2 regions of the Enterobacter sp. ECC-175 genome follow, and region 2 is predicted to be linked to the other one. Evidence: predicted binding sites of a transcription regulator. Region 2 holds the regulator's gene; the other holds the start of a gene.

Region 1 (9,418 bases), 530 kb from region 2:
TAAGCATTTCACGATCGGAAAGCTGGCTAGCGAGCTGACGCGCTTCTGCACCCACGTCTTTAAGCGTGCCCATCCATTCTACTAAGGCTTTGAGTGCGTCACTGTCACTGTTCTCGCCGCGCCAATGCGGTCCAAATGCGCTTGTGCCAAATTCATCATTCTCCGCAATATTTTTCCGAAGCGATTGTGCCTGCATAATGCTATCAAGTAGTTCAATCTGCTGAGAAAGTGGTTGATTTGTGTCGCGTATTAGCGTCTTTACAAGTGCCTTTGAACGACGCCACTCGGCGTTAAGAAATTTAAACATGCCGGAATGAATAGCAAGATTATGCCGAGTTTGCGTGAGCTCCGCTTCCCATACCGCCTCGAAAATATGAGGCTCAATTTTTTGCCGCAATTCTCTTAATCGGGCAATGGATGCGACCAGTTCCATTGCTTGATCGACACCGTGCTCCCAAACGGAAGCGATAAATGCTTGCGGACTTGCATCCGGTGCATCTGCAACGCGTAAACTAAGCGCAATAAGGTTCTTAATATCCTTAACAGATGCGTAAGTAGATTCCGTGCCCAGTTCTCGGGCCAAATTCGTAACAGCGGTCTGTAGCTGTGGGAGCATTAGCTGCAGCGAGCGAGCCGCAGCAAAGCCACTCGGCGAGAAGTTATCTGGAACAGTTTGCAATTCATCTCTAAGCTCAATGAGGTGAGTGTCAAATTGAGCAGGGTGAATATGTGCTTCAATATCGTCGTAACCGTTCTGGAAAACTTCTCCTTGCTTCAATAATTTTTTTATATCGTTGAGCGAGACCGACCAGCAAGCATTAATCAATGCGGCCTCTTCAAATTCTGGAGCTTGATTTAGAATTTGAGCGCGTTCGAATACTTTAGCTGAATCCGCGACGAGATGTTTCTCAAGCTTCAAACCGACCTTAGCAGCAGTTAATGTAAGCAGGCTGTCGAAGTTTTCAATCTGAATAAGAAGGTCCTGGATTTTCGAAACCAGACGGTTGAGTTCACCTGGGGTGATTGAAACTCGTTTAACCCCATTCCAGGGGTGGTTTTGAGGCAGCCCAATGTCCTCAATGCGCTCAATTAACTCACTCACGAGATCAAGTCGCTTTTTCAGACCATCATTGCTCCATTCCTCGAACCTGGGCAAAGTGAAATCAGTAGGGGTTTGCCCTTGTTGATGAAGCCGTACCAATTGACCAATAACCTGATAGGGACTCAAACCCGAAGGCTGGTATATTTTGTGTAATTGGGCAGGATGATCATTTAAAGAGTCTCGGGCTTTAGTTAAGTTTTCAATGAGTTCATCGGGAAATTCCCCGCGCGGAGACCCTAACTCCCAGACCCGCTTTAATTCGTCAAGCAGAATACGTTTATTGGCTTTGTTGCTATGTAATTCTAAACACGCATCGCCTACACCAGTTTGATCTAAGCGTCTTTTAACAACTTCAAGAGCTGCCATTTTCTCTGCAACAAATAGCACGGTCTTGCCATCAGCAATAGCGGAGGCAATTATATTGGCTATTGTCTGGGACTTTCCTGTGCCGGGAGGCCCCTGGATAACAAGGTTCTTTCCTTTTCTCACTTCATGAATTGCGAGTGTTTGTGAACTATCGCTATCCATTATATGGAGCATATCTTTCGGCAAGATAATAGGATCTATCGGGCTATCATCGGAATAACTATCATCACTCTCATCGAAGCCTTCCTCCATTAACGCGCGAATAAGATACTTCGAGGTGATCGCCTCATCTTCGGGCCAGTTAGCAGGGTCAAGATCACGATACATCAAAAATTTTGAGAAGGAAAAAAGGCCAAGAATCATATCATTGCTCTTAACCTCCCAGTCAGTTTTCAACGCTATCGCGTTTTGCACGGCTTCGAAGTAACCAGCGACGTTAATCTCATCCGTTTCATCGGGTTGCAAGTCAGGCAGTTTAATGTGATGTACACGGTCAAGAAACGCTTCTAGCGATAAGTTAGGAATGATGTCTTCATGACGAGCTTTAAGCTTAAATCTCTCTCCAGCATTACCTCGCTCGAGGCCCACAGGGACGAGTATCAAGGGGGCATAGCGTACATTTTCTTTATTCGCTGGGTCGATCCATTTCAATGTGCCTAGCGCGAGATAAAGAATGTTAGCACCTTGCTCTTCTTCAAGTGTCTTGGTGTCATGGTAGAGATCAAGTAAACGTGTTTGAAGGCCCTTGGGCGTTAGCCGAGTCTGTAATTTTGTATCCAGATGTTGAGATTTTGTCTCAGTGCTGGTTTCATCAAACTGATAAATAAATTTTTTCTCGTCTGTTTCATCATCGACAAGCTCACTGTCGTCTTCTTTTCCAGACTTCCCATGGAGAAAGGTAAACGCTTTTTTATCACTAACTAAAAGTTTATAGACATGCTCGGAACGTTCATCAATGATCTCAAGAAAACGCGTGTTTTTAGAACGTGGGATATTAAGCAAGCGGTTTCTGGCACCAAGATCGAGCAGTTCTGCACGCGCTTTTTCAAGTTTTTGTTCTAACGAAAGCGCGGCGTTTTGGAAGGTTGAATTATCAGTAGGATTCATAAATTAATAACCTAACGCAATGACAGGCTACGATGCCCATGAAAGCGATTCATAGGCAGACCGTGTGTTATTTATATTCGTGAAAGATGAATCTCTACTTTACTCTGATGCGTAATGAATGTGAATCGGTCTACTAATAATGCCCAATTAAATATAATATATCTTTAATTGATGATTAAAATAAAAGGCTCATATATTTATGTTGTGAATATATGAGCCTCAGGAATATTACTCTAAATTAAATTATCAGAACGTCGTCTTACAAAAGCCCGTCATCTCTTTCAGGCCCATTTCGCGGCCAAGCTCGGTCATCGGGTGAACCACCACCAGACCACGCACGCTTTTTTTCAGCTTGCCCATGTCGGCCTGCTCTTTTTTGGTGATCGCGCGGCGGTGCGGCATACTCATCAGCTTTTGCGCTTCTTTGCTGAGCTTCTGGCCTTTCACTTCGCGCAGGCGCTCGATTTCCGCTTCAAGCTTCTCGCTCTCTTTCTCCAGCTCGGCGTACTTCTCGGCGGAATCGACCAGTGACAGACCCGCCATCTGGTGACGGATCAGATCCAGACGGTCGCTCAGGCGTTTAATTTCGTTCTTTTCGACTTCTTTCATGACAAATGACTCTAAATCGGGGGAATTTACAGGAAGGATACACCAATGCGCGCAGGCTTACTTCTGAAACGCTTTTTTTAAGCTGATTCGTGAAATCAGCTCAGTCAGGGAAAGGACCATCGTTGAACGGACAACCTGTTGATAACGCAGCCTCTGCATCGCATACAGCTCAGGATCGCTGTTATCAAAATGGGGCGCGGGCGGCAGCGCGGAAACGCAGTGCAGCTCGCCGAACGGACCGAGAATTTCATCGTCGGTAAACGCGTATTCATTACCGTCGTGATTTAACTCTTCGCGCAGCGCCATCAGCAGCTCGGCGTCTTCATACTCCGGCCTGCTCAGCACGCCAAGACCGTAGATCAGCTTCAGGCGGACGGATAAATCGCCCAGCGGTCCGTCTCCGTCCAACAGCGGCTCAACGGCATATTTCACGGCGTAGTCGTCTTTGCGAAATACCTGAAGCACCAGGATGTTCACCGCCTCGGTCAGTAGCTCGACGGCGGCAATCAGGAAGCTTCGTACGGTTTTGCCAGCATTCAGACGCTCAAGCACACGATTTTCAAAGGCCTGGGTTTGTTCCATTATTGCCTGCATATCTGACAATCTGTAATTAGGGCGCAGGATCTCCTGCGCCGCATTCTGCATCATTTGGTGGCGTTGTATGCTTTAACCGCCTCCACAACCACGTTACTGTTTGGGTCAAGACCGGAAACCTGCGCCAGCGCAGCCTGTGGACCGTCATCGCCAATCATCTGGGCCAGCTCTTGCGCCTGCGGGTCCTGCTCGCTGCGGTAGTGCATCGCAGCGGCAATGCCTTTCACCAGGTTGGCATGCGGCAGGCCATATTCCAGCGTGCCCAGCAGCGGTTTAATCAGGCGATCGCCCGCGCTCAGCTTACGCAGCGGCTGGCGGCCAACGCGCTCAACGTCATCTTTCAGGTACGGATTTTCAAAACGACCGAGGATTTTCTGAATGTATGCCGCATGTTTGTCAGCATCAAAACCGTAGCGTTTGATCAGCACCGCGCCGCTCTCTTCCATCGCCCCTTTTACCACAGCGCGGATTTTCTCATCGAGAATCGCGTCACGGATGGTCTGATGACCGGCTAATTTTCCGAGGTACGCGGTTATAGCATGCCCGGTGTTCAGGGTGAAGAGTTTGCGTTCGACAAATGCCATCAGGTTATCGGTCAGTTCCATTCCCGGAATGGTCGGCAGCGCGCCTTTAAACTGGGTTTTGTCGACAATCCATTCGCTGAAGGTTTCCACGGTCACTTCCAACGGGTCGTTGGTCGCCGATTCGGACGGCGGCACGATGCGGTCCACGGCGGAATCCACAAACCCAACGTGTTCTTCAACCCAGGCTTTATCTTCGTCCGCGACGGCGGCCATCACGTGGCCTTTCAGCTGCGTGGTACCGCGTACCATGTTTTCGCAGGCGATAATGTTCAGCGGGGCGTCATTGCCCTGCGCTTTACGCTTTGCCAGGCCTTTTGCCACGGCAGGGGCGATGCGCTCAAGCACTACTGGACCGACGGCGGTCGTGACCAGATCGACGGTTGCGATCAGGTCGACCACGTCATCGCCGATGCTGCTGACGGCGTTTACGCCGGATACGGTTTCAACCTGCTCGTTTTCACCCACCACGTGAACCTGATAGCTATGACGGGCATTCAGGGCGTCGAGCACCACCTGGTTCACGTCGGCGAACGTCAGCGTAATGCCCGCGTCTGCCAGCAGTTTGCCGATAAAGCCACGACCGATATTACCTGCGCCAAAATGTAATGCTTTCATAGTATTAACCTTCATCAATGTTTTTACCCGAGAGGGCTGGGGTGAGGAGCTTTCTCCCCCTCACCCTAGCCCTCTCCCCGGGGGGAGAGGGAAGAGGCGCTGTTATTTGTTAAGCAGTGCCAGAACTTCTTCCACGCTGGTGGTGTTGGCCAGACGCTCAATAACGGACTCGTCGTCCAGGGCGTTGGTCAGGCTGGTAATCACCTGGATATGCTCGTTGTTGCGAGCGGCGATACCAATCACCAGGCGGGCAATATCGTCTTCTTCTTCACCGAAGCGAACGCCCTGCGGATACTGGCAGAACACGACGCCGGTTTTCAACACGCGGTCTTTCGCTTCAACCGTACCGTGCGGAACCGCAATGGATTCGCCGAGGTAGGTTGGCGTCAGTTTTTCACGTTCCAGCATTGCTTCAACGTATTCCGGCTGAACGTAGCCGCCTGCAACCAGCTGCTCACCCGCGAAGCGAATGGCTTCCTCTTTCGTGGCGGCGGTACGGCCAAGGAAGATATTTTCCGCGCCGAGTCTGAACAGGTGCGCATTGCTCTCGTCAAAGCTGTCCTGCAGGCTGGTACGCACTTTTACTTCATTGTCTTCGTGACGCTGCGCGGCAACCAGGCGCTCGGTCAGGCTGGAGTACAGGCCGCTGTCGAGGAAGTTGGTCAGCGAGATGTGCTGCGCCTGAGGTACCTGACGCATGGCGCGCTCGGTCAGATCGCGGTGGGTAATCACCAGGTCAACGTCCGGCGGCAGGCTGTTTATCGCGCTGTTGGTGACGGAGATGTTGGTCAGGCCCGCGTCCTGCACTTTCTTACGCAGCACGCCTGCACCCATTGCGCTGGAGCCCATACCGGCGTCGCAGGCAACGATGATTTTACGTACGTGGCTCAGGTCGTTGGATACTTCGCCAGCCGCCAGCGGAGTCGCGCCTTTGGACTCTGCTTTCATGTCGTGCATACGGCGGGTTGCCGCTTCAATGTCGTCGTCTTCTTTCACCTTGCTGGTTTTCAGCAGGATGGCCGAAACAACGAAGGAGACCGCCATTGCCGCACAGATAGCCGCGATGTTCGCGAAGTACGCGCCTTTCGGCGTCATCGCCAGCACCGCCAGGATGGAGCCCGGAGACGCAGGAGAAACCAGGCCGCCGCCCAGCACGCTCAGGGTGAACACGCCGGTCATACCGCCGAGGATAACGGCCAGGATCAGACGCGGGTTCATCAGCACGTAAGGGAAGTAAATTTCGTGGATACCGCCCAGGAAGTGGATGATCGCCGCGCCGCCCGCAGACTGCTTCGCGCTGCCGCGACCGAAGAACATGTACGCCAGCAGTACGCCCATACCCGGACCCGGGTTCGCTTCAATCAGGAAGAAGATGGACTTGCCGAGATCGTGTGACTGCTGAATACCCAGCGGCGAGAAGATGCCGTGGTTGATAGCGTTATTGAGGAACAGGATTTTCGCCGGTTCAACAAAGATAGACGCCAGCGGCAGCATGTCGTGTGCCACCATGAAGTTAACGCCCGCCGCCAGAATTTTGGACAGGACTTCAACCGCAGGGCCAATGCCGAGGAACGCCAGAATCGCGAGGATCATCCCGATGATGCCCGCAGAGAAGTTGTTCACCAGCATTTCGAAGCCGGACTTGATCTTACCGTCAACCCAAACGTCGAACTTCTTAATTGCCCAGCCGCCCAGAGGGCCGGCAATCATCGCACCGAGGAACATCGGCATGTCCGCACCGACGATCACGCCCATGGTGGTGATTGCACCGACCACGCCGCCGCGGTCGCCGCCGACCAGACGACCACCGGTATAACCGATGAGCAGCGGCAGCAGATAGGTAATCATTGGGCCAACCAGTTTCGCCAGCGTTTCGTTAGGCAACCACCCTGTTGGAATGAACAACGCGGTGATGATACCCCACGCGATAAACGCGCCGATATTTGGCATCACCATATTGCTGAGGAAGCGACCAAAGCTTTGCACTTTGATCTTGAAATCGGATGACATAAAACACCCCTTCTTTTGTTTACGCTTAGGCCTGCGGCCCGAGGTTTATTGTTAACGTGCGGCGGCAGAGGTAGCCGAGCCCTGTTCTGATGCTGTGAAATCTGGCACTGAATCGTTCAACTGTCCAGACAGCGAAAAATTGTGTGATCTCAATCACGTAAATATAGGGTGACTGGACGTTAATGAAGTGATCGCCATCACAAATATGGCGTATGAAAAATCATCTTTGCGCAAAAAACAGGCGTGATGGAGGGTATTTTGTGATTTCAATCACACTATATTGTGTGGTGTTTGTTTCTGTATTGTGACTATCTTCACAAAATATTTTTATACGGATCTTTCCGGGAGCGATCGCGGGCAAACGCATTACCGCAATCAGGGAATGCGATACGGCTACCTGCCATTTTTCTGTGCATGATCCATACTGACCTCTTTGTTGGCATCCTGGAGCAGGCAATGAAACTCATCGGCAGCTATACCAGCCCTTTCGTGCGTAAAATTTCGATTCTTCTGCTGGAGAAGGGGATCGAATTTGAGTTTGTGAATGAACAGCCCTACAGCGCGGAGAGCGGCGTTGCGCGGTATAACCCGCTGGGAAAAGTCCCTGCGCTGGTCACCGACGATGGCGAGTGTTGGTTTGATTCCCCGATTATTGCGGAGTACATCGAGCTGCTGGGCATCGCCCCGGCGATGGTGCCCGCTGAGCCCAAAGCGGCGCTGGCCGTGAAGCAGATCGAAGCCTTGGCCGACGGCATTATGGACGCCGCGCTTGCGTCCGTGCGCGAACAGGCAAGGCCCGCCGCGCAGCAGTCGGAAACCGAGCTGCTGCGCCAGCGCGAAAAAATCAGCCGCAGTCTGGACATGTGCGAGCAGCTGATACAGCAGGGGAAAATTCGCAGCGATGAGCTAAATCTGGCGACGATTGCGATTGCCTGCGCCATCGACTACCTCAATTTTCGCCGCGTTTCTCCGGGCTGGTGCGTGGAGCGCCCGCTGCTGGTGAAGCTTGCCGAAACGCTCTTCCAGCGCGAGAGCTTTGCGCGCACCGAACCGCCAAAGGCTTGATTCGGGTTATAACACTTCGCGGCGAGAGGTTGTACAATCCCTCCCAATACTAACTCCCTCTCCCGTCGGGAGGGGGGTGAAATTTACTCGCCGGGCGTTTCCATGACTACTCATCATTCCCTCTACAGCCAAATTCCTGCTACTGACCGTCTGCTTCGTCAGCCCGATATTCTCCGCGCGCTGGGGCGTTTCGGCCATACCGCGACGGTGGAGATGCTGCGCCTGCTTCAGGACGAAGCCCGGCGGCATATTCAGGCGGAGAATGCGCTGCCCGACTGGTGCAGCGCGTGGGGGCAGGAAGTGGAGAACAGGCTGGTTGAGAATGCGCAAAGCGCGCTGCGCCCGGTCATCAACCTGACCGGTACGGTGCTGCACACCAACCTGGGCCGCGCGCAGCAGGCTGAGGAAGCCGTTGAGGCGGTTGAGCAGGCCATGCGTTCACCGGTTACGCTGGAGTACGATCTTGACGGTGCGGGCCGCGGCCACCGCGATCGCGCGCTGGCGGATCTCCTGTGCCAGCTTACCGGCGCGGAAGATGCCTGCATTGTGAACAACAATGCCGCCGCCGTGCTGCTGATGCTGGCCGCCACGGCGAGCGGTAAAGAGGTCGTTGTTTCTCGCGGGGAGCTGGTGGAGATCGGCGGAGCGTTTCGCATTCCGGACGTGATGCGCCAGGCGGGATGTACCCTGCACGAGGTGGGCACCACGAACCGCACCCACGCTAAAGATTATCGCGCGGCGGTGAATGAAAACACCGCGCTGCTGATGAAGGTACATACCAGCAATTACCATATTGAAGGCTTCACCAAAGTGGTTGAAGAGGCCGAGCTTGCCGCGATCGGACGCGAGCTGGACGTGCCGGTGATAGCCGATCTCGGCAGCGGTTCGCTGGTGGATTTAGGCCAGTACGGGCTGCCAAAAGAGCCGATGCCGCAGGAGATGATCGCCGCTGGCGTGAGCCTGGTGAGTTTTTCCGGCGACAAGCTCCTCGGCGGGCCGCAGGCGGGGATTATCGTCGGCAAGCGCGCGCTGATTGCGCAGCTGCAGCAGCATCCGCTCAAGCGCGCGCTGCGCGCCGATAAAATGACGCTCGCCGCGCTGGAAGCCACGCTGCGGCTTTATCTGCACCCGGAAAAGCTGGCTGAACGCCTTCCAACGCTGCGTATGCTGTCGCGCGACGCGGCGTCGATTCGCGCTCAGGGCGAGCTATTGCTGCCGCAGGTTGCGCCCCTCTACCCTGATTTTGACGTGCGCCTAGAGCCGTGCCAGTCGCAGATCGGCAGTGGCTCACTCCCCGTCGATCGGCTGCCCAGCGCGGCGCTCACGTTTACGCCGCGCGACGGGCGCGGGAGCCAGCTTGAGGCGC
Region 2 (9,418 bases):
CCAGGGTGATGATCGAGGTGTAGATTGCGCTGGAGAAGAAGCCCAGGGTCAGGATGAACCACGGCATATGCTCAGGAGAGCCGTTGATGAACAGGTACATCAGCACGGTCGCCAGGCCTGCCAGCACGGTCAGGATGCGCTGCAGGTCGAAGAAGCGCAGGATGAAGCTAAATGCCCACATGCCGAACATATAGGACATCCAGAAGTCGCTCACCAGCTTGCCCGCGTCGTTCAGGCTCATGCCCAGCCCCTTCGCGTATTCCGGGACCCAGGAGATAAAGCCCAGCTGGCCGAGGATGTAGCACAGGGCGGCGATGGAAAGGAACAGCACGCCGATGCCCCACTTCTCTTTGGCAACGGGTTCCGCCGCGGTCTGCGCTTTTTTACCCAGCATCGGGAACTCGCAGCCGAAGGTCAGGATAAAGATCGCCACGTAGACCAGGCCGATACAGGCATACACCCAGTACCACTCGATGCTGCGCGCCAGCAGAACGGCGGCGACCATCGGGAAAATCATCCCGGCCATGCTGAAGAAGGAGTCGGTAAACAGCAGGCGCGCACCGCGCTGGCGGCCCTCATACATGTGGGTAATGAGGAACGTACCGATCGACATGGTGATCCCGCTTACGAGTCCAAGCACGAACATGGCGGCGGAGAACAGGGCGATGCTGTGGCTCAGCATCAGGCCCGCCACGGCGGCGACCATCAGCACAAAACCGAAGCGCAGCTGGGTTTTCAGCGGCACGATTTCCATCAGCCAGGCGTTCAGGAAAATGGAGATCAGGATCCCCGCGTTGAGGAAGGTGAAGGTGTTACTCATGCTGGAAACGGGCAGCTGGAAGTAGTCTGCGATATTTCCCATCACCATCCCGGTGACGATCACCAACGCGCCGGTCAGGGCGTAGGAGAAGAAGCTGATCCATGTGAGCTTGATGCGGTTGCTGTTAGTCATGTCTGGCCTGTTGAAAAAAGAAAAGCGCCGGAGGGCGCTGAGAGCGGGCAAATTCTAGTCTCGAAAGTGATCCATTCCCACCTTTTCAGGAAAATTTACGATCGATTGCAGTTTTTTATGTGATGTTGATCACATAAAAAGTTGTGATAACCAATCGTTTGCGTCGTTACAACTGTTTCAATTTCGTAAAATTAGGTAAAAGTCTGGCCTCGGTCCATACTGCTCTTTAGAATCAAGCCATTCGCTTTATACACTGCGCTTTGTTAAGGAATTTTCATGCTCAAATCAACGCTGGCGGCTGTTGCAGCTGTGTTTGCTCTTTCTGCCGTTTCCCCTGCTGCGCTGGCAGCAAAAGGAGACCCTCACGTCCTGCTGACCACGTCCGCAGGGAATATTGAGCTGGAACTGAATAGCCAGAAAGCTCCGGTCTCCGTGAAAAACTTCCTCGATTACGTGAACAGCGGCTTCTATAACGGCACCACCTTTCACCGCGTGATCCCGGGCTTTATGGTGCAGGGCGGCGGTTTTAACGAGCAGATGCAGCAAAAGCAGCCTAACCCGCCGATTAAAAACGAAGCGGATAACGGCCTGCTGAACAAGCGCGGCACCATCTCCATGGCGCGCACCGCGGATAAAGACAGCGCGACCAGCCAGTTCTTCCTCAACGTGGCGGATAACGCCTTCCTCGACCACGGCCAGCGCGACTTCGGCTACGCCGTGTTCGGTAAAATCGTGAAGGGAATGGACGTGGCGGACAAGATTTCCCAGGTGCCAACCCACGACGTCGGCCCGTACCAGAACGTGCCGTCAAAACCGGTGGTTATCCTCTCCGCAAAAGTTCTGCCGTAATCCCCCTAACGCGGGCGACGTCCTGCCCGCGTCATCCCCCTTCCTGCGAAAGCGCGTTTTGCCGCTTATACTTGTGGCAAACGGACATCTTCAGGGAGGCGTTAAGTGAAAAAACTCACCGACAGGCAAAAATCCCGTCTCTGGGAGCAGCAGCGTAGCGTCAATTTTCAGGCCAGTTGTCTTCTTGAAAAAGGCCATGGTCCTTCAGAGCCCGACATCGAGACGCTGGAGCTTGGGCCTTCTGCGCCCGGCCTGCCCCATCTGTGCCTCATCCACCGCCATTTATATCGCAGAGAAATGAAGCAGGCAGGCGAGTTCCGTACCGACGATATTTCTAAAGGCGACATTCCCTTCTGCCATTTCGAATACATCGAGAAGATGGGAAATGAGCTGATGGCCGATCTGGAAGGCGACAAGTATCTGGTCGGCCTTGAAAAAGACGCATTTGTTGAGAAAATTAGCCACTACTACTGCGAAATCAACATGCTTCACCCGTTCATCAGCGGTAACGGCATCGCCCAGCGCGTCTTCTTTGAGCAGCTGGCGATCCACGCGGGCTACGCGCTGGACTGGCGGGATATTGACCCCGAGCGCTGGGTCGCGGCGAACCGCAGCGGCGCAACGGGCGATGTGAGGGACCTGAACGCCATCTTTGCCAAAGTAGTGAGCGACGCGCGGGAAACTGAGTAGAATAGGGCGGCCTTTTTTTCTGGAGCCGCCATGATCCTGCTGATTGATAACTACGATTCCTTCACCTGGAACCTTTACCAGTATTTTTGCGAACTCGGCGCCGAGGTGGTGGTGCGTCGCAATGACGAGATCGCGCTCGCCGATATCGACGCGCTGGCCCCGCAGAAAATCGTCATCTCTCCGGGGCCGTGTACGCCGTCAGAATCCGGCGTTTCGCTGGACGCTATTCGCCACTATGCGGGCAGGCTGCCGATTCTGGGCGTTTGCCTGGGCCACCAGGCCATCGCGCAGGTCTTCGGTGCCACCATCGTGCGCGCCGCGAAGGTGATGCACGGTAAAACCTCACCGATTACCCATACGGGCGCGGGCGTCTTTGCGGGGTTAAATAACCCGCTGACCGTGACGCGCTACCATTCTCTGGTCATTGACCCGCCGACGCTGCCCGCCTGCTTCGAGGTGACCGCCCGAAGCGAGACGCAGGAGATCATGGGCATCCGTCATCGGGAATGGGATCTCGAAGGGGTTCAGTTCCACCCGGAAAGCATTCTCAGCGAGCAGGGGCACCCGCTGCTGGCGAATTTTCTCAATCGCTGAATATCTATTGCCTTGCTGTGATTTTTTATGCATATTTTGTGATTATATTTTCACAATCTCTGTGACATAAAATGGATGGGCATGACATGGCAACTGAACAACCCGCAATTACCCGCGCAACATTCGACGAAGTGATCCTGCCGGTTTATGCACCGGCCGAGTTTATCCCGGTGAAGGGAAAAGGCAGCCGCGTGTGGGATCAGCAGGGCAAAGAGTATGTAGATTTTGCGGGCGGCATTGCGGTGACGGCGCTGGGCCATTGCCATCCTGCGCTGGTAGAGGCGCTGAAAACCCAGGGCGAAACCCTGTGGCACACCAGCAACGTCTTTACCAACGAGCCTGCGCTGCGCCTGGGGCGCAAGATCGTTGATGCGACCTTCGCCGAGCGCGTGCTGTTTATGAACTCCGGCACCGAGGCCAACGAAACCGCCTTCAAGCTGGCGCGTTATTACGCCTCCACCCGCCACAGCCCGTACAAAACCAAGATTATCGCCTTCCATAACGCCTTCCACGGCCGCTCGCTGTTCACCGTATCCGTTGGCGGCCAGCCGAAATATTCCGACGGCTTTGGCCCGAAACCGGCAGATATTATCCACGTGCCGTTTAACGATCTGCACGCGGTGAAGGCGGTGATGGACGATCACACCTGCGCGGTCGTCGTCGAGCCGATTCAGGGCGAAGGCGGCGTGACGGCAGCCACGCCGGAGTTCCTCAAAGGGCTGCGCGCGCTGTGCGATGAGCACAAGGCGCTGCTGGTGTTTGATGAGGTCCAGTGCGGAATGGGCCGCACCGGCGATCTCTTCGCCTATATGCACTACGGCGTGACGCCGGACATTCTGACCAGCGCCAAGGCGCTCGGCGGCGGGTTCCCGGTGAGCGCGGTGCTGACCACTCAGGAGATCGCCTCCGCGTTTCACGTCGGCTCCCACGGCTCCACCTACGGCGGTAACCCGCTGGCCTGCGCCGTGGCGGGCGCGGCGTTCGACATCATCAATACGCCGCCGGTTCTGAGCGGCGTAAGCGCGAAGCGCGAGCAGTTTGTGAAGCACCTTCAGCAGATTGACGCGCAGTACGACGTGTTCAGCGAGATCCGCGGCATGGGGCTGCTGATCGGCGCCGAGCTGAAGCCGCAGTACAAGGGCCGCGCGCGCGATTTTCTGCATGCCGCCGCCCAGGAAGGGGTGATGGTGCTCAACGCCGGGCCGGACGTGATGCGCTTCGCGCCGTCGCTGGTGGTGGAAGAGAAGGATATTGCAGACGGGTTAGTTCGGTTTGCCGCAGCGGTCGGGAAGATCGTCCGGGGATAATCTCACGCGACACACTCAGTACGGCGTGCGTTTTAAAATGCGCGTTAACCAAATCCCGTGATGCGGGCGCTGGCGCCATGCCACCGACGAAATGGTGTGCATGGTGTTCAGGTGGCCCAGCACGCGCTGCAAATGCTGCTCCAGGGTGCTCATCGGCCCGTGGGTCAGCGTTTCCGGCGCTTCCAGAATGTTTGAATCCCCCGACTCGCCCGGCGCATCATACTCCAGCCGCTGCTGACAGCGCTGCAGGCCAATTTCACATGATTGCAAATAGCGCTGCGCCAGATCCGGCGTCAGCATCGTGTGCTCGCGCGCCAGCGTGGTCATGGCGTTGATATGCTCAACGATAAACTGGCTGTGCGTCACCCATAGCCTCATGTCGGCGAGATAGTGCGAGTTAAAGCCCGGCTCCTGCATCGCCTGATTAAGGGAGTTGAACAGGGCGTTGTGCGCCTGATTGACCCGCATGCGCTGATACGCCAGCGGCGAAGGCTGCGGATCGTTGCTCAGGATTAAGCGGATGGCATCCTGGTCGGCTTCGAGCGCGTCGTGGGCGTTCTGGCGCAGCAGCCCGCTCTGCCACTGCGGCCACAGCCAGACCATGCCGCCGAAGGCGATCAGGCAGCCAATCAGCGTATCAACCAGCCTGGCGACGATAAACTGCTCGCCGTTGAGCGTGAGCAGCTGCAGGGTATACACCGCGGTCACCGTAAAGCCGACCATCGCCCAGCCGTAGTTTTTGCGGATGATCAGGTAGCTCACCAGCGTAACCACCAGCATTCCCGCCAGCGTATACCCTTCCGGCACGTGGAAGTGCAGCGTTACGCCCGCAATAATTAGCCCCGCCATCGTGCCGCCCGCCCGGTGCAGAATGCGCACGCGCGTCGCCCCGTAGCCGTTTTGGGTAACAAACAGCACGGTCATGAGGATCCAGTACGGCTTCGGCAGGTGCAGCGCCATGCCCATCAGGCTGGCGATGCTCAACATCACGCTGATGCGCGCGGCGTTGCGCAGGGCGGCGGATTTAAGCGACAGATAGCTTTTCAGGGCGGGCAGCAGCGGCAGGCGCTTCTGCTTGTCGGCCATCAGGTCGCGCGGGTAGAGCGGGCGCTGCGTGCGCAAAACGCGGGCGATGCGGCTGAAGTGCCATGCCGCGAACTGGCCGACCGGGTTATCAGGATGCTGGCGGGCAATTTTCTCCAGCGCGCCGAGCTGCTTTTCCATGCTGAAGCGCGTGGGAAAGCGGTGATACAGAATGTCGTCAGCCAGCACGCGCAGGCGCGCCGAAACCGTCTGCGCGTTCCAGCGGATCACCGCTTCCGCGTGGCTGCGCTCGACCAGCTTCTGCACCTCCTGCGGGTGGTGCAGGCTCACGGAGATATGCTCCTGCAGATCCAGCCCCACCTGGAAGATGCGCAGCAGCCGCTTGTACTCGTGGTTTTTATTCGCGGCGAGCATGTGCAGCTGCTGGTAGCACTGGCTGATGAGATCGACCACCTTCTGCTGGCGCGTCAGCAGTGGCGGCAGGGATTTTTCCGGGTCGGTATGCTGCGTGAGCAGGGTGTATTTGGCTTCGCAGTAGTCGGCCAGCTGAACGTAGAGCAGGCTCAGGGATTCGCGCAGCGGCTGTTCCCGCCACAGCCAGAACCAAAACCAGTTGAATACGCCGTACCACAGCGTGCCGAGGGCGTAGATCAGCAGCGGCTCCCATACCGGCATATTGCCCGCGAGGCTTAGGGTGAAAATGGCGGCGATCAGCGAGGCGGGCAGCAGGCGGGCGTGCAGCGAACTGATTTCAGCGGTAACGCCGAGCGTCATCGCCAGTACGGTTAAAATCAGCGGCAGTGGAATATCGCGCGCCAGCAGCAGCTGAACGGCGAGGCTACAGCCGGCAAACAGGCTGCCGCCAACGATCAGGCGTTTGAAAAAGCGCTTGTGCGGCGTGTCCAGCCCGGCAATGTTGCAGCAGGCGGGCACCAGGGAAAACAGCAGCCCCTGCTGGAGATGTCCAAGAATGAGGCCAATGGCCACGGGCAGGCACAACACCAGCGTTTGTCGCAGTGCGTAGTTTACTTCCGGGTGATAGATCAGCCTGCGCCACATGGGGGATAGAGACAAAAACGGCGTGACACCCTGCGGTGGCACGCCGTTTGACCGGAATTAACGGGTTCCGTAAACCACGATGGTTTTACCGTGTGCAGAGATCAGGTTCTGATCTTCCAGCATTTTTAGAATACGACCCACCGTTTCACGGGAGCAACCGACGATCTGACCAATCTCCTGGCGGGTAATTTTAATTTGCATGCCGTCAGGGTGGGTCATGGCGTCTGGCTGTTTCGCCAAGTTCAGCAGGGTCTGTGCGATACGACCGGTGACGTCGAGGAAGGCGAGGTTGCCCACTTTTTCAGACGTAACCTGCAGGCGGCGCGCCATCTGCGAAGAAAGACGCATCAGGATGTCCGGGTTAACCTGGATCAGCTGACGGAACTTTTTGTAAGAAATTTCAGCCACTTCACATGCTGTCTTTGCACGAACCCAGGCGCTACGTTCCTGGCCTTCTTCAAACAGGCCCAGTTCACCGATGAAATCGCCCTGGTTCAGATAAGAAAGGATCATCTCTTTCCCTTCTTCATCTTTGATCAGCACTGCCACCGAGCCTTTAACGATGTAATACAACGTTTCCGCTTTTTCACCCTGGTGAATCAGCGTGCTCTTTGATGGGTACTTATGAATGTGGCAATGAGACAAGAACCATTCGAGAGTCGGGTCTGTTTGCGGTTTGCCAAGCACCATGCGCTGTTATCCTCTGTTATAAGCTGTCTCCAGAGCCATACGTTGCATCCTGACTCTGGGTTTGCAATCGAATTCTTACCCATACCTGGGAAGTCGGCCGTCTAATGTGTCGCAGCCAGTAAAGTTTGATGTCCTCTGCATACATGTGTAACGTCAATGTATTACTGTAGCATCCAGAGTGTTTTAGCATAGCTTTTGCCGCGTGTCTCCTGGTGTCTCGCTTCAGCATGATGCAGGTCGCCTTCCGTTGCGAGAAATGTAACGCGCGCGTAATCTGTCACCAAAAATGCAACGTTGGAGTTAATAAATATGCAAGCGCGTGTGAAATGGGTCGAAGGGCTAACCTTCCTGGGCGAGTCCGCTTCCGGCCACCAGATTTTGATGGACGGTAACTCCGGCGATAAAGCGCCAAGCCCGATGGAGATGGTGCTGATGGCGGCAGGCGGATGCAGCGCGATTGACGTGGTGTCTATCCTGCAGAAAGGCCGTCAGGAGGTGACCAATTGCGAAGTGAAGCTGACGTCGGAACGTCGCGAAGAGGCGCCGCGCCTGTTCACGCACATCAACCTGCACTTTATCGTCACGGGCAAAGAGCTGAAAGACGCGGCGGTGGCGCGCGCGGTTGACCTGTCCGCTGAGAAGTACTGCTCCGTGGCGCTCATGCTGGAGAAAGCGGTGAACATTACCCATTCATATGAGGTGATCGAAGCGTAATGTCGGGGCATCGCGCCTGTTGATGCCCACACTCTAGCCCTCTCCCACGGGGAGAGGGAATATGCTCACGCGATCTGCTTGCCTTCCATCAGCCGCTGCACCAGCGGCGTCATGATTAACTCCATCGCCAGCCCCATTTTCCCGCCCGGAACCACCAGTGTGTTCATATGAGAAATAAACGAACCCTGCAGCATCGCCAGCAGCCACGGGTAATCAATCCCTTCCAGATTGCGGAAATGGATCACCACGAAGCTTTCGTCCAGAGAAGGAATGCTTTTCGCCGCGAACGGGTTGGAGGTGTCTACCGTCGGCACGCGCTGGAAGTTGATGTGGGTGCGTGAGAACTGCGGCGTCAGGTAGTTGATGTAATCTTCCATGGAGCGCACCACGGAGTCCATTACCGCCTCGCGCGAGTGCCCGCGCTCGCTGATGTCGCGGGTGAGCTTCTGGATCCACTCCAGGTTGACGATAGGCACCACGCCGACCAGCAGGTCAACGTGGCGCGCCACGTCGTGCTGCGGGGTGACCACGCCGCCGTGCAGCCCTTCGTAAAACAGCACGTCCGTTGGCTCCGGCAGCGGCTGCCACGGGGTGAAGGTGCCCGGAACCTGATTCCACGGCACGGCTTCGTCATAGGTGTGCAGGTACTTGCGCGACTGCCCCTTGCCGGTCTGGCCGTATTCAATAAACGTCTGCTCCAGCAGGCCGAAATCGTTGGCCTCCGGGCCGAAATAGCTGATGTGTTTGCCCATATCGCGCGCCTTGCGGATGGCCATGTCCATTTCGGGGCGCGTGTAGCGGTGAAAGCTGTCGCCCTCAACCTCTGCCGCCCGCAGGTTGAGCTGGGCGAAAATTTTGCGAAAGGCGAGGCTGGTGGTAGTGGTGCCCGCACCACTCGAACCCGTTACGGCAATAACCGGATGTCTGGCAGACATAGCAACTCCCTGACTGGAAAGATGTAAAGATCAGCCGTGAAACGCGTTGCGGGGCATGATATTGACCGTTTCATGCAGTTCTGACCACACCAGCACCACGTCGCCGCTTTTCAGCTGGCGCTTCACATCGTCGACCTTTTGTTCAAGCGAACGCTCTTGTTCACCATAATCGGTGCCTTCGCGTAATACAAAGCTTTCAATCAGATTATCGAGCGTTTCGGGAGACAGATCCTGCCAGGGGATAATCATTTAACACCTTCCAGATAAGTCGTAAGCCAGTCGGGGATACGCGTCTCCAGCCACATTTTCGGTCGGCGCAGCGTGCCGCCGACGAAGCCGACGTGCCCGCCGTACTCGGTGAGCTGGTACTGCACGTTCGCCGGTAAATGCTCGGGAGCCGGAATCGAGTGATGATCCATGAACGGATCGTCTTTCGCGTGAATAATCAGCGTCGGCTTTGTAATTTGATTGAGCAACGGCATCGCGCTGCACTGGCGGTAATAGTCAATCGCGTCGGCGAAGCCGTGGATCTTTGAGGTAATCAGATCGTCAAACTCGCGCAGGCGTTTTACGCGCTTAAGCTG

Evidence for each region. Region 2 encodes CRP, which controls carbon source genes, mostly activating them, when cyclic AMP is high. Its sites were predicted from a motif close to ATGTGANNNNNNTCACAT; they were not measured.
Region 1: V1599_RS03520 (PTS mannitol transporter subunit IICBA) is a predicted target of CRP. The motif match lies at 7,173-7,190, and genes of this name have one in related genera.

What each region holds. Positions count from the first base shown of each region.
Region 1 is NZ_CP143776.1:723,292-732,709, forward strand. It holds gene V1599_RS03500 (DUF3320 domain-containing protein) at 1-2,575, opposite strand, end outside; gene V1599_RS03505 (YibL family ribosome-associated protein) at 2,822-3,184, opposite strand; gene mtlR (mannitol operon repressor MtlR) at 3,242-3,832, opposite strand; gene mtlD (mannitol-1-phosphate 5-dehydrogenase) at 3,829-4,977, opposite strand; gene V1599_RS03520 (PTS mannitol transporter subunit IICBA) at 5,080-6,987, opposite strand; gene V1599_RS03525 (glutathione S-transferase) at 7,444-8,052, shown strand; gene selA (L-seryl-tRNA(Sec) selenium transferase) at 8,155-9,418, shown strand, end outside.
Region 2 is NZ_CP143776.1:197,443-206,860, reverse strand. It holds gene tsgA (MFS transporter TsgA) at 1-952, opposite strand, end outside; gene ppiA (peptidylprolyl isomerase A) at 1,229-1,801, shown strand; gene V1599_RS01110 (putative adenosine monophosphate-protein transferase Fic) at 1,907-2,491, shown strand; gene pabA (aminodeoxychorismate synthase component 2) at 2,522-3,085, shown strand; gene V1599_RS01100 (aspartate aminotransferase family protein) at 3,172-4,392, shown strand; gene V1599_RS01095 (YccS/YhfK family putative transporter) at 4,408-6,495, opposite strand; gene crp (cAMP-activated global transcriptional regulator CRP) at 6,553-7,185, opposite strand; gene V1599_RS01085 (OsmC family protein) at 7,495-7,899, shown strand; gene V1599_RS01080 (phosphoribulokinase) at 7,965-8,834, opposite strand; gene V1599_RS01075 (YheU family protein) at 8,865-9,083, opposite strand; gene V1599_RS01070 (hydrolase) at 9,080-9,418, opposite strand, start outside.